One region of the Streptomyces sp. V3I8 genome, then DNA from elsewhere that is predicted to be linked to it. Evidence: riboswitches for the same ligand, from Rfam matches in the RefSeq annotation. Region 1 holds a riboswitch; each other region holds the start of a gene.
The links. A riboswitch is a leader RNA that binds a small molecule or an ion and turns the genes downstream of it on or off. The one in region 1 is predicted to bind S-adenosylmethionine.
Positions count from the first base shown of each region.

Region 2: it holds a riboswitch for S-adenosylmethionine, as region 1 does, so the genes downstream of both, QFZ75_RS28075 (aminotransferase class V-fold PLP-dependent enzyme) here and QFZ75_RS41065 (putative leader peptide) in region 1, are expected to answer to the same signal.
Region 3: it holds a riboswitch for S-adenosylmethionine, as region 1 does, so the genes downstream of both, thrC (threonine synthase) here and QFZ75_RS41065 (putative leader peptide) in region 1, are expected to answer to the same signal.

Region 1 is NZ_JAUSZL010000002.1:1,336,407-1,339,673, forward strand. It holds gene QFZ75_RS05965 (NtaA/DmoA family FMN-dependent monooxygenase) at 1-15, opposite strand, end outside; gene QFZ75_RS05970 (LLM class flavin-dependent oxidoreductase) at 34-1,329, opposite strand; gene QFZ75_RS41060 (putative leader peptide) at 1,405-1,731, opposite strand; SAM riboswitch class IV at 1,794-1,939, shown strand; gene QFZ75_RS41065 (putative leader peptide) at 1,961-2,041, shown strand; gene QFZ75_RS05975 (glutathione S-transferase family protein) at 2,146-2,931, shown strand; gene QFZ75_RS05980 (GNAT family N-acetyltransferase) at 3,053-3,267, shown strand, end outside.
Region 2 is NZ_JAUSZL010000002.1:6,369,614-6,372,880, reverse strand. It holds gene QFZ75_RS28075 (aminotransferase class V-fold PLP-dependent enzyme) at 1-1,381, opposite strand, end outside; SAM riboswitch class IV at 1,564-1,680, opposite strand; gene trpD (anthranilate phosphoribosyltransferase) at 1,854-2,918, opposite strand; gene QFZ75_RS28065 (cytochrome bc complex cytochrome b subunit) at 3,035-3,267, opposite strand, start outside.
Region 3 is NZ_JAUSZL010000002.1:3,976,068-3,979,334, forward strand. It holds gene QFZ75_RS17420 (ubiquitin-like small modifier protein 1) at 131-406, opposite strand; gene thrC (threonine synthase) at 507-1,832, opposite strand; SAM riboswitch class I at 1,850-2,007, opposite strand; gene QFZ75_RS17430 (glucosyl-3-phosphoglycerate synthase) at 2,219-3,166, shown strand.

The DNA of each region.
Region 1 (3,267 bases):
ACGGGGCTTGCTCATGGTCGGGGTCCTTCCGGCTCAGGCGGTGGCGACGGCGTCGGCGGCGGCAGCTGTCGCGGCACCGGCGAGAGCGCCGTCGGTGGCGTAGCGGCCGGCCGGGCGTTGGAGTCCGAGCAGCCCGCGCAGGGTGTCGGCCTCGTACGCCTGCCGGAAGACGCCCCGGTGCTGGAGTTCGGGGACCAGGCCCCGGGTGATCGCCGGGAGGTCGTGGCCGGCGACGGCGGGCCGCAGCCGGAAGCCGGTCAGTCCGGCCTCGCCGAACTCCTGGAGCAGATCGGCCAGTTGGGACGCGGTGCCGGTGAAGATCCGGGCGTCGCTCGTGTACGGGTAGCCCGCGAGGCCGTCGAGCCGCTCCTTGCGGGCGGCGGCCGCGGCGGGGTCGTCGTCCAGGAAGACCACCAGGTCGGCGAAGAGGCGGAGGGGTTCCCCGGCCCGCCCGGCCGCCTCCTGTTCGGCGCGCACCGCGGCGACCGTCGCCCGGGCCTGTCCGGTGTCGTGCGGGGTGACGAACCCGAGGTCGGCGGAGCGGCCCAGCAGCCGGAACGGCGCGCCGGTCACGGTCCCGTGGGCCAGCGCCCCGACAGGCGGTTGGCCCTGCGGGGGCCGGGGCGTGATCGAGGGCCCCTTGACGCTGAAGTGCCTGCTCTCGAAGTCGATGTAGTGCAGCTTGTCCCGGTCGACGAAGCGGCCGGTGGCGACGTCCCGGATCTCCGCGTCGTCCTCCCAGCTGTCCCACAGCCGGCGGACCGCCTCGACGTAGTCGGCCGCCTCGTCGAAGAGGTCGAGCGTCAGCTCCTGTACCGCGGGGCTCTCCAGGTCCTCGGGGCGGAAGGAGGGGAGCGTGCGGCGGCCGAAGTGCGCGGCCTCGTTGCGGCGGGCCGACACCTGGACCCGTACGCCCGCACGGCCGGTGCTCACGTAGTCGAGCGTGGCGATGGCCTTCGAGATGTGGAAGGGCTCCGTGTGGGTGACCACCACGGTCGGCAGCAGACCTATGCGGCTGGTCAGCGGGGCGACCCGGGCGGCGATGAGGACGGCGTCGAGGCGGCCGCGGACCTGGTCGGTCCGGCCGTCGGGTTCGGTGAAGTGCGAGGACTGCAGGCCGAGGGCGTCCTCGATGGTCACGAAGTCGAGCAGGCCGCGTTCGGCCTCGGTGACGAGGTCGGTCCAGTAGCCGGCGGTGAGCAGGTCACGGGGGCGCGCCACGGGCTCGCGCCAGGCGGCGGGGTGCCAGCCGGCGCCGTCGAGCGCCACGGCGAGACGCAGGGAGGAGTCGGGCTCGGGGGAGGGCGGTGCGGAGGGTGCTGTCGACACGGGGAGGTGCCTTCCTGATCGACCGTACGAGAAGCCGGCCCTCGCCGCGGGAGGGCGGGGCCGCGGGGACACGGGTCAGGGTCGACAGAGCGCGCCGGCGAAGCGCAGGAGGTCGATGTGCGGCCGCGAGTACAGGCGTACGCGGCGCCGCGGGGTGAGCTTCGGGACGCGGAGGCGGGGCACGGGGCGTGGCCGCACGTGCGTCACCTCCGTCCCTGCGGCCGGCGGACCAGGTCCGGCCGGCCTCGTTCGCGGTCCCGTGCTCGGGCGCCGTCTGCTCGTCGACGCACTCAACAGTACGACCGCGCGGTTTCTTCCGACAGGGCGGAATCGATCCCGGACGGTCGGGACCGGACGCCGGTGGCGGGGTGGACGCCGCGGTCCGGCGGTTCGGCTGCCCACGTGATGAGACGTCGTCTCGACTTCTTGACGGTCTCACGCTGCGCACCGACACTTGCGGGGACGGTCACGATTGCCAGCGCCCGTCGGACGGAGATTTTCCGTTCGTGCGGTCATCGGCCCCGGCCCGCTGGCAGGCAACCCTTCCACCGCGACGGGGTGCCCCGGGTGACGACCGGGTTCCGCCGCAGCGGCGGGACAAGCGTGGTCTCGCCTCGCGCGAGCCCTGACCGTGGACGGGTGGGAATTGCCCAGGAACGGCTTGACGAGGCGACTGCACATCGACCTGTTGCGCGTCTCCAGCGCCTACTAGTACGCGCATCCGCCCGATCCGGATCCGTACGGCAGCGCAGTCATTCCGTTCCGCACTGGTGCCCACAAGGCGGCCAGGGCTTCCGCGATTCCCTCAGGAGAGCCATGCCCGAGACAGTTTCCCGCGGTTCAGGTACAGGTACCTTCGCGACGGCCGTACGAGCGGCCGTCACCGGCACGCCCGCCTGCGGCGCGGTCGTACCCGGCCCGTCCGCACGTCCGCACCGCTTCCGCGGCCGCATCGGCGTCGGCCTCGCCGGCGGCTTCTACCCGGCGCCGCACCGCTACCAGCTGTACCTGTCCGAAGGCTGTCAGCGTTCGCTGCGCGTCTCGATCACCCTCGCCCTGCTGGGCCTCGAGAACTCGACCGCCACGACGGTCCTGACCCGCCCCGCCGAGACCCCCGACGCCTTCGCGGCACTGCGCCGGGCCTACGAGGCGACCTGGCACCACTACGACGGCCCGCTCACCGCTCCCGCCCTGTGCGACCGGTGGAGCGGACGCGTCGTCAGCAACCACACGCCCGACATCCTGCGCGACCTGGCCGACCTCTCCGGGCTCCGGGACGAGGAGGCGGCCGGTCTGCCCGCCCTGCGTCCGCCGTCCCTCGCCGCGGAGATCGACGCGCTGCGCGAACTCCTCGCCCGGGACGTCACACCGACCGCGCGCCCCGCGGCCCGGGCCGCGACCCTGTCCCTGCTCGACCACCAACTGTCGTCCCGGCGCTACGTGCTGGGCGACGAGATCACCGCCGCGGACGTGGACCTCTGGGTGGCGCTCACCCACCTCGGCACGGACGGCGCCCCGACCGCGTGCCCCCGGCTGGACGCGTACGTCCGCCGGCTCGGCCGGCACCCGGCCTTCGCGGGCGGCGTGCGCGCGGCCCGCTAGCCGGGGCCCCACGCCGGTCCGTACGCCGGTGCGAACGCCGGTGCGAACGGCGTGTTTCCGTTCCGCGAACAGGAGGCCGGAGCCGACGACACGTTCCACCCGCCGGTGTGAGCATGTGCGCATGATCATGGGAGAAGACCGTGCCGTCCGGCGGGTGCCGGCGATCCGCTGGGTCACCGAGGAGTGGGAGGCCGCCGCTCCGGTCCGGCTGCGCGAGCAGATGTCCGCCGAACTGGCCCCGCGCTACGCGCCGGTCGAGCACCGGCGCGTCCGCCCGCCGCAGCCCGCGGCCGAGGAGATCCTGGTCACCTGGGTCGCGTACGCCGACGACGTGCC
Region 2 (3,267 bases), 5.0 Mb from region 1:
TGGCCGTGGCCGGGACGCAGCGGCCGTCCTCGGTGCGGTAGTTCCAGCGGGCACCGTCCTCGACGAGTTCCCGCACCGCCCGCAGGAAGCGGTCCACGTGCTCGTCGGGGGTGCCGGCGCCGAAGCTGACGCGGATGGCGTTCAGCGACTTCTCGCCGGGCGCGGCCTCGGGGGCACCGCACTCGCCCTGCGCCTGCGGGTCGCTGCCCAGGAGCGTACGGACGAGCGGGTGGGCGCAGAAGAGGCCGTCGCGGACGCCGATGCCGTACTCGGCGGAGAGCGCGGCGGCGAAGTGCGAGCTGTTCCAGCCCTCGACGACGAAGGAGATCACACCGACGCGCGGGGCGTCGTCACCGAAGAGCGAGAGCACGCGGACCTCGGGCACCTCGGCGAGGCCCCGGCGGACGGTGTCCACGAGGTGCTGCTCGCGGGCGACCAGCGTGTCGAAACCGGCCTCGGTGAGGGCCCTGCACGCGGAGGCGATGGAGTAGGCGCCGATGACATTGGGCGAGCCGGCCTCGTGGCGGGTGGCGCTCTCGTGCCACTCCACGTCGACACCGCCGTCCGTACGCCGCGACACCTTCCGCGAAGCGCCCCCGCCGGCGAGGTACGGGTCGGCCTCGCGCAGCCAGTCGAAGCGTCCCGCGAGCACGCCCGCGCCGAACGGCGCGTACAGCTTGTGCCCGGAGAACGCGACCCAGTCCACGTCCAGGTCCCGTACGGAGACGGGGTGGTGCGGGGCGAGCTGGGCGGCGTCGAGCACGATCCGGGCGCCGTGCGCGTGGGCGGCGGCGGCCAGTTCCCGTACGGGCCACAGCTCGCCGGTGACGTTCGAGGCGCCCGTGACGCACACGAGGGCCGGGCCCCGCGGGTCGCGGTCGGCGAGGGCCCGCTCCAGCGTGGCGACGGCCTCGCCCGGGGTGCGCGGGGCGTCGAGGTAGGTGACGCGGGCGTCGCGCCACGGCAGCAGCGAGGCGTGGTGCTCGGTCTCGAAGACGAAGACCCGGCAGTCGGCGGGCAGGGCGGCGGCGAGGAGGTTCAGCGAGTCGGTGGTGGACCGGGTGAAGACGACCTCGTCGTCGCCGCGGCAGTCGAGGAACTCGCCCACGGTCCTGCGGGCGTTCTCGAAGAGGTCCGTGGAGAGCTGGGAGAGGTATCCGGCCCCGCGGTGCACGCTGCCGTAGTACGGGGCGTACGCGGCCACGTCGTCCCACACGCGCTGGAGGGCGGGGGCGCTGGCGGCGTAGTCGAGGGCGGCGTAGGTGACCTCGCCGCCGGTCACGAGCGGGACGGTGACGTCGCGGCCGAGGACGGGCAGGGGCGCGGAGGTGCCGGTGGCGCAGGGGGCGGTCCGGTCGGCGGCAGCGGTGGAGACAGACATGGCGGGCTCCTGTGGGGCAGGCGGAGTCACTGGGCCGGCGGACGGGGCTCGGCACAGGGAAGGTGAACGGGGAAGGGGATACGCGGAGGTGGGGCTCGGCGCCCTATCGCATTCGCTTGCTCATGTAAGGCTCCCTCGAACGACCAGGACCCCTGGTGTCCCCGCTCCAGCGAGCGGCGAGGGGTCCGCGCTTGCCGTAGACCTCACTGCCTACGACCTGGTCCTCACCCGGGGCACCCCGCCACGGACGGAGGGTTGCCGGACAGTCGGCCGGGGCCTCATGACTGTCACTCATGACCTGCCAGCATCTTGCCATACGATCACCGCGACGCAACCCGCTGTCCGCGATACGGGACGAGGACGACGGCCGGGTGCGGGCCGGTGGGGGCACCCGCGCAGTTCCCTGCGTCCCTGGATATCCAGGGACGCAGGGAACTGCGCGACCAGCCACGACGGGCCGGCAGCCGACGTACTACGAGTGGGACGCGGCCACCCACCGCTCCAGCACCTTCGAGGCGGCCCCCGAGTCGATGGCCTCCGCGGCGCGAGCCATCCCCGCCCGGATCTGGTCCGCGAGCGGAGCGGAACCGGGCGACAGGGCCACCAGCGCCGCCGCGGAGTTCAGCAGGACGGCGTCCCGCACGGGCCCCTGCTCCCCGCCCAGCAGCCGCCGCGCGACCTCCGCGTTGTACGAGGCGTCGGCCCCCCGCAGCGCCTCCACCGGGACCAGCTCGATCCCCACGTCCCGCGGGTCGAAGGCCTCCTCGCGCACCTTCCCGTCCCGGACGACCCACACCCGGGAGGTGGCCGTGGTGGTCAGCTCGTCGAGCCCGTCGTCGCCGCGGAAGACCAGCGAGGAGTTGCCGCGCTCGGCCAGGACCCCGGCCACGATCGGCGCCATGGGCGCGTGCGCGACCCCGACCGCCTGCGCCTTCACCCGTGCCGGATTGGTCAGCGGGCCGAGGAAGTTGAAGGTCGTCCGGATGCCGAGCTGTCCCCGCGCCGCCGCCACATGGCGCAGCGCCGGGTGGAACTTCACCGCGAAGCAGAAGGTGATCCCGGCCTCCTCGGCCACCTCGGCCACCCGCCGCGGTGTCAGCTCCAGGTTCACGCCGAGCTTCTCCAGCACGTCCGAGGCGCCGGACGCGGAGGAGGCGGCGCGGTTGCCGTGCTTGACGACCTTGGCGCCCGTACCGGCGATGACGACGGCCGACATCGTGGAGATGTTGACGGTCTTCGCCCCGTCCCCGCCCGTGCCGACGATGTCGACGGTCTCCCCCGGCACCTCGATCACGTTGGCGTGCGCGTACATCGCGCGGACCATGCCGGAGATCTCGTCGACGGTCTCGCCCTTGGCCCGCAGGGCCACCGCGAACCCGGCGATCTGGGCGTCGGTCGCCTCGCCCCGCATGATCAGGTCCATCGCCCAGGCCGTGTCGTCGGCGCTCAGGTCGCGCCCGTCCAGCAGGCCGTTCAGGAGGGCGGGCCAGGAACGGCCCGCCGCGAAGTCGCCTCCGGCGGGGGTCACAGCGCTCATCTGCCGCTCCTGGGTTCGTTGCGTGGACGTGGGTCCACCCTATCCAGCCTCCGGGACGGCAAAGAGCCCCGTCCATGCAATGGACGGGGCTCCTGCCGTGGCGGACAGGTCGGGGATCAGTGGTGGCCGTGGCCGCTCGTGATCTCCTTGTACTCCTCGGCGGTGGGCTTCGGGATCTGGCTGTCCTCGCCGTAGTAGGCGTTGCTCAGCTTGGCCCGGAGCTTCTGCGGGCCCTTCACCTTGCGCTCGACGCCGTTCTCGTCGACCGGGGCACCGATCTCGGCCGGCTTGTACTGCTCGTGCGCCGTGAGGGTGTGCATGGCCTCCTGGCTGAGCGGCTCGTGCACCT
Region 3 (3,267 bases), 2.6 Mb from region 1:
AACCATACAGAATTGCCCCCTCCGCTTCTCTCACGGAGGGGGCAATTCGATGAACTCTGCGTGTTCGGCGTCACGTGGGGTAATTCCGGTCGGCGCGCCGGTTCCGGCCTCCGGCCACCGCGGCGGACCCTCAGCCTCCGGCGACCGCCGGGATGATCGAGACGCCGGCGCCGTCCGGCGTGGCCGTCTCCAGGCCCTGCTCGAACCGGACGTCGTCGTCGTTCACGTACACGTTGACGAACCGCCGCAGCTTCCCCTGGTCGTCCAGGACCCGGGCCGCGATCCCGGTGTGGTTCTTCTCCAGGTCGGCGATGACATCACCGAGGGTCGCCCCTTCGGCGGCCACCTCGGCCTGCCCACCCGTGTAGGTACGCAGGATGGTGGGGATACGGACGTTGACGCTCACGGGGACCTCCGTCGGGTGTGGCTGGGTGCAGGGCGCCCCGTCGGGGGGCGCGGGGAACCGCGCGGCCGGCCCTCACCGGCCCGCGGCGTGCGGACAGCGGCTAGGAACCGAGCCCGGCCTCGTGGAAGGAGTCGAGGTTCGGGCGGATGGTCGCGGTGAGCCCGGTGTCGGACGCGACCGCGTCCAGGGTCTTCAGACCGTCCCCGGTGTTGAGGACGACGGTCGTCAGGGCCGGGTCCAGCAGACCGCTCTCGATCAGCTTCTTCGCCACGCCCACCGTCACCCCGCCGGCGGTCTCCGCGAAGATGCCCTCGGTCCGCGCCAGCAGCTTGATCGCGTCGACGATCTGGACGTCGTCCACGTCCTCCACCGCGCCCCCGGTTCGGCGGGCGATGTCGAGCACGTACGGGCCGTCGGCCGGGTTGCCGATCGCCAGCGACTTGGCGATCGTGTCCGGCTTCTGCGGCCGTACGACGTCGTGCCCGGCCTTGTACGCGACGGACACCGGCGAGCAGCCCTCGGCCTGGGCGCCGAAGATCTTGTACGGCCGGTCCTCGACGAGGCCCAGCGCGATCAGTTCCTTCAGGCCCTTGTCGATCTTCGTGAGCTGCGAGCCGGAGGCGATCGGCACGACCAGCTGGTCCGGCAGCCGCCAGCCGAGCTGCTCGCAGATCTCGTACGCCAGGGTCTTGGACCCCTCCGCGTAGTACGGCCGCAGGTTGACGTTGACGAAGCCCCAGCCCTCGCCGGCCGGGTCGCCGATCAGCTCGGAGCAGAAGCGGTTCACGTCGTCGTAGTTGCCCTCGATGCCGACGAGCTCGCCGCCGTAGACCGCGGCCATGACGACCTTGCCCTGCTCCAGGTCGTGCGGGATGAACACGCACGAGCGCAGGCCCGCCCGCGCGGCGGCGGCGCCCACCGCGCCCGCGAGGTTGCCGGTGGAGGAGCAGGAGAGCGTGGTGAAGCCGAACGCGCGCGCGGCCTCCAGCGCCTGGGCGACGACCCGGTCCTTGAAGGAGTGCGTCGGATTGCCGGAGTCGTCCTTCACGAAGAGCTTGCCGGCGTCGACGCCCAGCTCGCGCGCCAGGTTGTCGGCCTGGACGAGCTTGGTCCAGCCGGGGTTGATGTTCGGCTTGTCGGCGACGTCCGCGGGGACGGGCAGCAGCGGCGCGTAGCGCCAGATGTTCGCGGGGCCCGCCTCGATGCGCTTGCGGAGCTCTTCGGTGTCGTAGCCCGAGAAGTCGTACGCGATCTCCAGCGGGCCGAAACACTCCTCGCAGGCGAAGACCGGACCGAGCGGGACGCGGTGGCCGCACTCGCGGCAGGACAGCGCGGCGGCCGGGCCGAGGTCGACGGAGTCCGCGGCGGGGGCGGTGGGGTTCGTGGTGGTTGCATTCGTGGTGCTTGCAACAGTCTGCGCAGCCATGGAGGCGAGGCCCTTTCTCCTCATCTTCCTCACGGCGCACTTCGCCGTGAGACGGATTTGGCACCTTCCCGAGCCGGGAGCCTCGCTGCGCTGATCGGCGATGACCAGGACGAGACCGGCTGGAGGGTTGCCGGGGCTTCAACGGGCCGTATCCCTCTGCCCCTCTGGATGAGCGGTATTCGATTGTGGTGTTCGTCTGCGGTGTTCGTCGTGCTTTTAGTTTTACACGCAACGACCCTCGACATGCGATGGTCATCAACGTTGCTCAAGACTGTAACCGAAGGCCTGGATGGTGGAGAGAGCCGTCCGAACCGCGAGATGACCGTCACACCGGCATCGGTCGCGGCGGGCACACGCATCCCGATGAACGCAAGGGAGAGCCGCACGTGCTGGAAGACGTCGAGCGCTGGCTGAGCACGCGCTCCTGGTCCGTGAAGGACCGCCCGCTCAAGAAGCTGATCGCCGCGAAGCGCTCCACCGGTTCCACGGTGAGCGTCGTACTGCCCGCGCTCAACGAGGAGGCGACCGTCGGCGAGATCGTCGCCGTGATCCGCCGTGAGCTGATGACCGCGAAGGTGCCGCTCGTCGACGAGGTGGTGGTGATCGACTCGGGGTCGACGGACCGCACCTCCGAGGTCGCCGCCGCCGCGGGGGCCCGGGTGGTGCACCGGGACGAGATACTCCCGCGCCTCCCGGCCGTGCCCGGCAAGGGCGAGGTGCTGTGGCGCTCGCTGCTCGTCACCCGCGGGGACATCGTCGCCTTCGTCGACGCGGACCTGAGGGAGTTCTCGGCGGACTTCGTCACCGGGATCGTCGGTCCGCTGCTCACCGAGCCGGGCGTGGACCTCGTCAAGGCGATGTACGACCGCCCGCTGGGCGCCGCCGCCGGCCAGGGCGGCCGGGTCACCGAGCTGATGGCCCGCCCGCTGCTCAACATGCACTGGCCGCACCTGGCGGGCTTCGTCCAGCCGCTGGGCGGGGAGTACGCGGCGCGCCGCTCGCTCCTCGAACAGCTTCCGTTCCCCGTCGGGTACGGGGTGGAGCTGGGCATGCTCGTCGACGCGCTGCACCTCGTCGGGCTCGACGCGCTCGCACAGGTGGACGTGGGGGTGCGCAGGCACCGGCACCAGGACGGGCAGGCGCTCGGGCGGATGTCCGCGGCGATCTACCGGACGGCTCAGCTGCGGCTCGCCCGCGGGCACATGATCCGGCCCGTGCTGACCCAGTTCGAGCGGGGGGAACACGGCTTCGAGCCGCGCACGTACTCGGTGGACCTGGAGGAACGCCCCCCGATGATCGACGTCACGGAGTACGTGTCGCGCCGCGCGGCCTAGCGGCGGCGCCCCGCGCCCCCGGCTTCCCAGGGGCGCGGGGAACCGCGCGGTCGGCCCCCGCCGGCGGGCGGGTGACGCACGACTCCCGCCGCACGACGAGT